DNA from 3 places in the Exiguobacterium oxidotolerans JCM 12280 genome. Region 3 is predicted to be linked to each of the others. Evidence: predicted binding sites of a transcription regulator. Region 3 holds the regulator's gene; each other region holds the start of a gene.
What was found. Region 3 encodes Rex, which represses fermentation and respiration genes when NADH is low (regulators of the CRP and FNR family bind a similar motif). Its sites were predicted from a motif close to TTGTGAAATATTTCACAA; they were not measured.
Positions count from the first base shown of each region.

Region 1 (3,374 bases), 760 kb from region 3:
GAACACAAAACTTGCTGCGAACCACCACCAGTTACCATTCAAAATGTTTTCATAATGCCATGCAGCTTGGTTCTTTAAACCAAAGAACACAAGTCCGCAGACGATGATCGTTGGAATGCTCCAAAAGAGCGCCCATTTCCGAATCAAGTCACTCGCCCCTGCGTCTCGCGCCTTATCTGCGTAGAACAACAGGAACATCGCACTAATATAAAGGACGGACACAATCGCAAGTGCTACGACGGACCAGGAATAAAAGTTCGTAAACAATTTCGTCCCTAAAAACTCAACCGTTTCACTCGTTTTACGAATAAAGCCACCTTGACTAATCGTCAACGTCGTCGACATCGCAGCCGGAATCAAGAGTCCCGTCGCACCATAGAGAAACGTATAGAACATACTATCGTTCGAACCGTAGTTCGCAAAGGCATAAAAGCTACCGCGAATCGCAATCAGAACGAGTACGATTGATGCAGGCACGAGAAGTGCCGTTCCATAGTAGTACGCTGTGTCCGGGAAAAACCCGACGAGACCAACAAAGAAGAAGACGAAGAAAACGTTCGTCACTTCCCAAACGGGCGAGAGATAACGTAAAATCAATCGATTCGTCAAATGATCTCGTTTTGTATATTTCGAGTAAAATGCGTAAAATCCAGCACCGAAGTCAATTGAGGCAACGATGAGATATCCATAGAGGAACGTCCAAAGTACGGTTATTCCTAGTGTTTGAATGTCCAACTCGTTCCCTCCTTATTCTTTATCGTCCGCAAACATCGCTTCACCGCGAGTATGGTGATCGTCTGCGAGTTCTTTACCGACAGGATTATTTTTAAACATACGGAGCAATACGACTGTACAAATCGTACCAAGTAAGAGGTACAACATGCTGAATAGAATCAGCATCGGTCCGACCGCAGTAGATGTCGTCGCTGCGTCAGCCGTTCTCATAATACCATATAGCGTCCATGGTTGACGTCCGATTTCCGCATACATCCAACCTGCTTCAATCGAAACGATGGCGAGTGGTCCACCAATGAAAATACCACGCAATAACCACTTATTATACGGGTTTAACTTCTTCAGTCGGAATGCGAGTATGAACAAGGCGGAAATCGCTGCTAAATACATCCCGATCGATACCATGATATCGAAGAAATAGTGGACGAATAAAGGCGCTTGGTCTTCTTTCGCAAATTCATTTAGACCGATGACTTCTGTATCTGGTGCCCCGCCTGCAAGAATTGACAAGGCGTACGGAATCTTAACCGCACCTTTGATGTCATAACTACCATCTTCTTGCTCATCTAAAATCCCACCGAAAATCAGTTCTGCTTCATTTGTCGTTTCAAAATGCCACTCCGCTGCTGCTAATTTTTCAGGTTGATATTTCGCAAGGTACTTTCCTGAAAAATCACCGACGAGCGCTGTCGAGAAGGCGAAAATCAATCCAGCCATGACTGTCAGACGAAGTGCTTTTTTGTGATACGCCGTCTCGGCTGCGGACAGTGTTTTCTTACGCAAGAGATGGAACGCCGCGATAGCTGCTAAGATGAAGGCAACCGTCAAGTAAGCCGAGACGATGACGTGCGTCGCTTTTGTTGGCGTTGCCGTATTGAACATCGCTTTCAATGGTTCGATTTGTGTCAATGTTCCGTTGACGATTTTAAACCCTTCCGGCGAGTTCATGAACGAGTTGACCGTCGTGATGAAGAAGGCCGACGCCGTCGCTCCGATGACGACCGGAATCCCGATTAACCAGTGTAACCACGGATTTTTAAAGCGATCCCATGTGTACAAGTAAATCCCAAGGAAGATCGCTTCAAAGAAGAAGGCGAATGTTTCCATGAAGAGTGGCAAAGCAATCGTCTGTCCGGCTACTTGCATTAATGAAGGCCATAAGAGCGATAATTGTAATCCGATTGCCGTCCCCGTAACGACTCCGACCGCTACCGTTACGATATAACCGCGCGTCCAGCGTCGTGCTAAAAGAATATAATCTGGATCTTTTCGTTTAATTCCAATGTACTCGGCTGCGAGTACCATCAACGGAACTCCTACACCAATCGTTGCAAAAATGATGTGAAATGCTAATGTGAGCCCTGTCAATAATCGACTGAGCATAACTGGATCATTGAACATGTGTGTGCCCCCCTCTTCCTAAACGTACTTCTATATATGTTTATATCCGTATCATAGAGAACATAACCCTTTGTGTCTGTTCTAAATGTTTGATGTAACAAATTGTTCACATCTATTCGTGATTTTCTTCACAAAACGTTCGAAAACTAGAGGTTACCGCTAAATGAAAACCCTTTACTTCAATTTTAAACGAAGTAAAGGGCATTTCCACAGTCTTTTTACGATTCATACAGTTTACACATATTCACGGAAGTAATGATCCAGTAAATTAATCACAAACGGAATCGCCTCTTCATCCGGATTTAACGTCGGCTGATGTAAGCCGGATGTTGGATTATCGATTCCAAGCCAAAACATCATGCCTGGGACTTCTTTTAACATGAATCCAAAGTCTTCACCCGTCATCGCAGCATCGCATTCAACATAATTTGCATTCATCTTAACGAATGAAGAAAATTTGTCGACGACGTTTTGATCATTAACGACTTCGTAATAGCGGTTTCCGAATTGCAAATCAATTTTCACGCCAAATGACGCTTCAATTCCACGAACGATATCACGGACCCGTTCTTCTAATTTTTCCATATCAGTGCCGTTCAACGCGCGCATCGTTCCATCTAGAACAGCTCGACCGGCAATGACATTCTCCCGAATCCCTGCATCGACCTTGCCAATCGTGATGACACTACAATTCATCGGATTGATTGATCGACTGACGATTGTTTGCAGTTGCATGATGAGCGCAGCCTGAGCAACGACCGTATCGACCGTCAAATGAGGAAAAGCAGCATGACCACTTTGACCATAAATTGTGATATGAACTTCCCGTGCACTGGCGAAAAGGACGCCAGGACGACTCGCAATTGTCCCGACCGGATATTCAGGCGCCACATGGAGACCATACATTTCACTCGGACGATATTTTTCAAATAACGGACTTTTAATCATCGGTTCCGCTCCACCCGGACCTTCTTCTGCCGGTTGGAATAAGAAGACGACGTCATCCATGATTGGTAACTCGACAAGACGGCGAAGCAGACCTAATGCAATTGACGCATGGACGTCATGCCCACAGGCGTGCATCATTCCAGCATGCTCCGAACCAAAAGGCAGACCCGTCGCTTCTTCGATCGGCAAACCATCGATATCTGCGCGGTAACCGATTGTTCGATTTCCGGTCAACCCTTTAACACGAACGAAAACACCTGTCTCAAACGTATCGTAGCTGACACGGTCTT
Region 1 is NZ_JNIS01000001.1:533,052-536,425, forward strand. It holds gene P403_RS0102820 (cytochrome d ubiquinol oxidase subunit II) at 1-735, opposite strand, end outside; gene P403_RS0102825 (cytochrome ubiquinol oxidase subunit I) at 748-2,136, opposite strand; gene P403_RS0102830 (N-acetyldiaminopimelate deacetylase) at 2,371-3,374, opposite strand, start outside.
Region 1: a site for Rex is predicted at 2,253-2,270, ahead of P403_RS0102825 (cytochrome ubiquinol oxidase subunit I). Genes of this name have one in related genera too.

Region 2 (3,374 bases), 1.6 Mb from region 3:
TCGCCCATCAACGATTTTGAGTTTTCGACGAGTGGTTCGATATCACCTGTCTCACGTAAAACGTTTGAGAAGCCGTTCGCTGAAATCATGACGAATCCGATGAACGACATCATCCGCATACCGCGTGTGATGACATCGTCTGCTTCGCTGAAGCGGACGAGTCGTAACACGAGGAAGAGCAGGAGACCGGTCGTCGCAGCGATGATCATCGATTCAGTCGTCAACTGGACGACGAGCGTCGCGATGACGACAATTGAACTCAGTAATAATTTGGATTTCGTGACGACGGGAATCTCGTAATCGTCTGGTGCGATGTTCCGCATCTCATATTCACGCGGTTTTCGGTAATTGTATAGACCGAGTAACAATCCGAACAACATCCCGAGCGCCGGGATTGCCATCGCTTTGATGACCGATGCGCCAGCGGTGTCCATCCCGTTTTCTTGTAAGTTCGGTAACAGAATCTGATTGAGATAGATATCACCGAAACCGATTGGTAAAAACATATACGGTGTGACGAGACCAAACGTCATGATAATCGCCATCCGGCGCCGGTCAATCTTCAAATCATTGAACAGACCGAGTAACGGCGGGATGATGATCGGAATGAAGGCGATGTGAATCGGCAAGACGTTTTGTGAACTGATTGCGAGTAATAAAATCGCGAACATGATGAACCCTTTTAACTTCTTGACCGACGTCGCATCGGCACTGCCTTTTGAGCGAGCAATCAAGCTATGTGCGAGGGCGTCCGGCAGCCCGGTTTTTGACAGGGCGACGGCAAACGCACCGAGCAGGGCATAACTGAGGGCAATTTCTGCGCCGGCTCCAAGACCACCTGAGAAACTTTCAATCGTTTTCGTTAGACCAAGACCGCCGAGCAAACCACCGGCGAGAGCGCTGATGACCATCGCGAGGACGATGTGGACACGGAAGATGGCTAAGACAAATAAAAGGATAACGGCTAAAACAACAGCATTGAACATAACTTTAAAACCACACTTTCTTTTGGTATCACTGTACTATACTAAAGTATCATACAGACCGTTCTTTTTGCTGTCAAGAAAAAAACATGAAAAGGCACGACCGGTGTCGGTCGTGCCTCCTTTCTACTATATAAAGACAGGTTTAGCAATCGACGCGGTCGAGTTTCCCTGTCCCTGGGTCGATGACGAGTCCATGGACGTTTGTGCCGGGTGGTAATAACGGATGGTTTTTAATTAAACCAACGGAATGGCCAACGTTTTCTTCGACTGACGTGAATCCACGTAACCATTGCTGTAAGTCGACACCGGAGGCTTCGAGTGTCTTTAAGACTTGTTGATTGATGCCGCGTCCTTCCATCTCGGCAATCATCTTCGCCGGATCAATTGTACTCATGCCGCAGTCGTGGTGACCGATGACGATGACTTCTTCTGCACCGAGTGCATAAAGCGCAACGAGAATCGAGCGCATGACGGAACCGAATGGATGCGAGAGGACGGCCCCTGCATTTTTAATGATCTTCGCATCGCCGTTTTTGAGACCGAGCGCGTGCGGGAGGAGTTCCGTCAAGCGGGCATCCATACACGTTAAGATCACGACCTTTTTATCAGGGAATTTATCCGAGATGAATTGTTCGTATTGTTTTTCTTCGACGAATTGTTCGTTGAACGCAAGCATTTGATTGACGATTGTCATAAAACTTCCTCCTTCAAAACAAATAAATATGTATCTTTTAATAGATTACACGATGTTTTGTCCGTCAGACAAGCAAAGAAAATAGGTGCTGTGAGAAAAGTCACAGGCAAGGAATTCAAAAAGGATGCCTTGTCCGACAACACCTTTTGAGAATGAGAGCGTTTTCAATGATGTGAAATAGTTCACAGGATGGTCATGCACAAATCATCAAAAAGGCGGTATGATTGATTTGTGAAGGAAAGCACAAACTATTGAATATCAGCTTGGCATTCCTAACATCTAGTAGGGAAATGCAGACTCAGATTCGTTCCAAAATAGGGAGGAAACCTAACATGGCTGTCAAAGAAAAAATCAAACAAGACGTATCACCTGTCGAACAAACGATCAATAAAATCGTCGCAAAAGGTCAAACCGCATTACAAGAATTATTAACATTTGATCAAGAGAAAATCGATACGATCGTCCGTGACATGGCGCTTGCCGGTCTCGAACGTCACGTTGAACTGGCACGACTCGCCGTAGAAGAAACAGGACGTGGTGTCTTTGAAGATAAAATGATTAAAAATATGTTTGCGACGGAATATATCTATAACAGTCTCCGTGAAGAAAAAACGGTCGGTATCTTAGAAGAAGATGTTCAAAACGGTATCACGTACATCGCGGAACCGGTCGGTGTCGTCTGTGGCGTCACACCTGTGACGAATCCGACATCAACGACGATGTTCAAAGCGTTGATCGCGATTAAAACACGAAACCCGATCGTGTTCGCCTTCCACCCGTCAGCGCAAAACTGTTCACTCGAAGCTGCAAAAACATTACGCGATGCTGCCGTCAAAGCGGGTGCACCAAAAGATTGTATCCAGTGGGTCGAACAACCGTCACTCGAAGCAACAAAAGTCTTGATGAACCATACGGATATCGCGATGGTTCTTGCGACCGGCGGAGCCGGCATGGTCAAATCAGCCTATTCAACAGGTAAGCCGGCACTCGGTGTCGGACCAGGGAACGTTCCATGTTACATCGAAAAAACAGCGAAAATCAAACGTGCCGTCAGTGACCTTGTCCTTTCAAAAACGTTTGATAACGGAATGATTTGTGCATCGGAGCAAGCGGTCATCATCGATCAGGAAATCTACGCGGAAGTTCGTGCGGAGATGGAAGCACTCGGTTGCTATTTCTGTACAGCAGATGAGAAAAAACGTCTCGAAGCGCTCGTCATCAAAACCGATACATGTGCCGTCAATGCCGACATCGTCGGGAAACCGGCAACCTGGATCGCAGCAAAAGCCGGCATCGACGTCCCGAGCAACACTGTCATGCTTGTCGCAGAACTTGAAAAAGTCGGCTCAGAAGAACCACTCTCACACGAAAAACTAAGCCCTGTCCTTGGTGCGTATAGCGTCCAGTCAACAGAAGATGCGTTCCATGTTGCTGAACGGATGCTTGAAATCGGTGGACTCGGTCATACGGCAGTCATCCATACGACGAATGACGACTTGATGACGGCGTTCGGAATGCGGATGAAAGCCTGCCGGATTCTCGTCAACAGCCCATCAGCACACGGCGGGATTGGTGATCTGTATAACGAATTGACGCCATCACTGACACTCGGTTGCGGATCGTACGGGAAAAACTCCGTCTCTGAAAACGTAACGGCGAAACATTTACTCAATGTCAAAAAGGTGGCGAGACGA
Region 2 is NZ_JNIS01000001.1:2,884,541-2,887,914, forward strand. It holds gene P403_RS0114720 (Na+/H+ antiporter family protein) at 1-986, opposite strand, end outside; gene P403_RS0114725 (beta-class carbonic anhydrase) at 1,129-1,680, opposite strand; gene adhE (bifunctional acetaldehyde-CoA/alcohol dehydrogenase) at 2,013-3,374, shown strand, end outside.
Region 2: a site for Rex is predicted at 1,851-1,868, ahead of adhE (bifunctional acetaldehyde-CoA/alcohol dehydrogenase). Genes of this name have one in related genera too.

Region 3 (3,374 bases):
GGCGCCGAAACGTCTAAGAGGCTACTGTTACTTATTCAACTCACGCATCAAATCCGCTTGCCGTTCAAGCTCGGCTTGTTGCTCAAGAATCAGTACTTTTTTGTAAGTCCGGGCTGAAATCATGATGCTGATTTCATAAAGAACGAACAACGGTACCGAAATCATCAAATGTGACGTCACATCTGGTGGAGAGATTAAAGCCGCGATGACGAACAGCGCAAAGTACGCGTATTTCCGATTTTTCCGCATGAACAATGGCGTCACGAGTCCAAGACGAGTCAAGAACATCGTCACGACCGGCAGTTGGAACAAAATACCGAACGGAATCGTCAGCCGTATTAAGAAACTGAAATAGTTTTCGACCCCGATGACTTGCTCGATGCCGAGCTCTTGCCCAAGTTCCGTCGATACTTTGAGTAGAAACGGAAGTAACCAAAAATAAGAGAACGCGATTCCGGACAAAAATAAGAAAAACGTGACCGGAATATACGTCAAGGTCGCTTTCTGTTCCTGTTCGAATAAACCGGGTCGGATGAACGCCCATAGCTGGTACATCCAAAATGGTGAAGCCAGGACGACCGCGATGATGAACGCTAAATTCAAGTACAGCATCAAGGGGTCGGCCACATTAAAGGCATTCAGTCCGATGCCGAGCTCTTTCAGGTCCGACTGCAAAAAACGCACGAGCGGCCGGACGAGCGGAAAGGCCGCAGCGAACAAGACAACGACGATGATGAGTGACCAGACGATCCGCTTGCGCAACTCGTCTAGATGCGATGTCACACTCTGTTCTTGATCAATCGCCATAATTTAATCACTTCTCTTTCGATTCATCCTTGTTGTCTTTATCATCGTCCATGATGCCGTGTGTCGCACTCTTGAACTCTTTTAACGTCTGACCGGCAGCACGACCGAGCTCCGGCAATTTTTTCGGTCCGAAGATGATCAACGCGACGGCGCCGATCAAGGCGATGCTTCCTGCTCCCATAAATCCGACGGTTAACGGAATAAGGTTTTCCATTATGATTTCACTCCTTCAGCTGATTGCGAATAATGCTTCATGAAATAAACTAGTGACTGCAACTCGATCGACAAATCGATGTGATGGACCCGAACGTGGGCCGGTACGTTCAACCGCGCCGGTGTAAAGTTTAGGATTCCGGTCACACCATACTCAACTAACTCATCCGCTACTGACTGCGCGAACTGGGATGGGACCGTCAAGATGGCGACATCAACCTTGTTCGCTTCGATTTGCTCTTTCATGTCAGAGACATGATAGATAGGAACGTCTTGCGTCGTTGTTCCGACCTTATTTTCGTCCGCATCAAACGCAATGACTATCCGAGTACTATTATTCTTTAAAAAGTTATAATTTGCAAACGCCGTTCCGAGATGCCCGACCCCGACAAGTGCCACATTCGTGACTTCATCCTGGTTGAGTGTCTTTCGGAAAAACGTCAATAGATGTTGTACGTTGTAACCGTATCCTTTTTTCCCTAACGCCCCAAAGTAGGAAAAATCACGGCGGATCGTCGCTGAGTCGACTTTGACCGCTTCACTGAGCTCTGCTGAAGAGACGCGCAGCTTGCCTGAGTTATAAAGACTCTGAATGAAACGATAATATAACGGCAGTCGTTTCGCCGTCGCTTGTGGTATTTTTGTGTCTGGCCCATTCATACTGCAGTTCCCCCTTCGGCCACGTTCTGACGTGGCACCCAAATCAATGCAAAGAATTCTATTCTCTTTGATTGTAAACCACTTCACATAGACTAACAAATAATATATTCCACGGGACTCCTGCGTTTTTTTCATGATAGACTAAAGGGTGGAAGGATGGATGTTTTTATGATTCTCTTACAAGTGAACCAACTATCAAAATCATTCGGTGTTGAGCCGATTTTAGACAATATTAAACTCGAAGTGCAGGAGCGGGACCGGATTGCGCTCGTCGGACGAAATGGTGCCGGAAAATCGACACTTTTAAAAATCATCGCTGGAGAGCTTAGTCATGACTCTGGTGAGATCATGAAGAGTAAGGAAGTGAAAATCGGTTACCTCGCCCAGGACAGTGGTCTTGAGTCGAATGAAACGATCTGGAACGAGATGTTGACCGTGTTCGAGCACCTGCAAGAGCAGGAACGTTCGCTCCGTCGGATGGAGATCGAGATGGGGATGGACCATATCTTAAATGATGCTGTTGCTTACGACCGTCTGTTAAAAACATACGATCAGGCCCAACATGACTTCTCGGACGCCGGTGGTTACCAGTTCGAAGCCAATATCCGCTCCGTCCTGCACGGGATGCGTTTTTATCCGGACGATTATTCACGCCGGATCCAGACGCTATCCGGTGGACAACGGACGCGACTCGCACTGGCGAAGATGTTGCTTCAGGCACCTGAGCTGTTAATCCTTGACGAGCCGACGAACCACCTCGACATCGATACACTCTCTTGGCTCGAAAGTTACCTGGCCGGTTACCGTGGAGCGGTCTTGATCGTCTCCCATGACCGTTACTTCCTCGACCAGGTCGTCAACGTCGTTTATGAATTGTCACGGAACGTCTGTCGGAAGTTTACCGGCAACTACACAAAATACTTGGAACAAAAAGCAGCACTCTACGAACAAGAGATGAAGCAGTTCGAACAGCAACAGGAAGACATCGCGAAGATGCAAGACTTTATCCAGCGTAACATCGCACGGGCGACGACGACGAAACGCGCACAAAGCGTCCGCAAACGTCTTGAAAAAGTCGACCGGATCGATCGTCCGGATGGGGATGAACGCAGCACCGTCCTGTCGTTCCCAATTGAAAAACAAAGTGGGAACGATGTGTTACAAGTCACGCAACTCGCGGTCGGCTATGAAGAAGCCGTCTCAAAAGGCATCACGTTCCGCTTACAACGTGGCGAATCCCTCGCCCTCGTTGGTCCGAACGGAATCGGAAAATCGACGTTACTGAAAGTCCTCGTCAACCGGATTAAACCGTTATTCGGTGAACATCGTTTCGGGACCGGCGTTTCCGTCGGTTACTACGATCAGGAGCAAGCCGAGCTCAACGACCGCAACCGGGTCATCGATGAAATTTGGAACGAGTGGCCGTTGATGCGGGAACAACAAGTCCGGTCCGTCCTCGGTCAATTCCTGTTCAGCGGTGATGATGTCTTCAAGCTCGTCCATGAATTATCCGGCGGCGAGCGTGGACGCCTCGCCCTCGCGAAGTTAAAATTACGCAAAACGAACGTCCTCATTCTCGATGAGCCGACCAATCACCTCGATCTTGATTCGAAGATGGTGCTTGAGAACGCGCTTGTCGACTATGAAGGCACGCTCCTGTTCGTCTCCCACGACCGTTACTTCATCGATCGTGT
Region 3 is NZ_JNIS01000001.1:1,294,260-1,297,633, forward strand. It holds gene tatC (twin-arginine translocase subunit TatC) at 28-807, opposite strand; gene P403_RS0106535 (twin-arginine translocase TatA/TatE family subunit) at 815-1,021, opposite strand; gene P403_RS0106540 (redox-sensing transcriptional repressor Rex) at 1,021-1,680, opposite strand; gene P403_RS0106545 (ABC-F family ATP-binding cassette domain-containing protein) at 1,849-3,374, shown strand, end outside.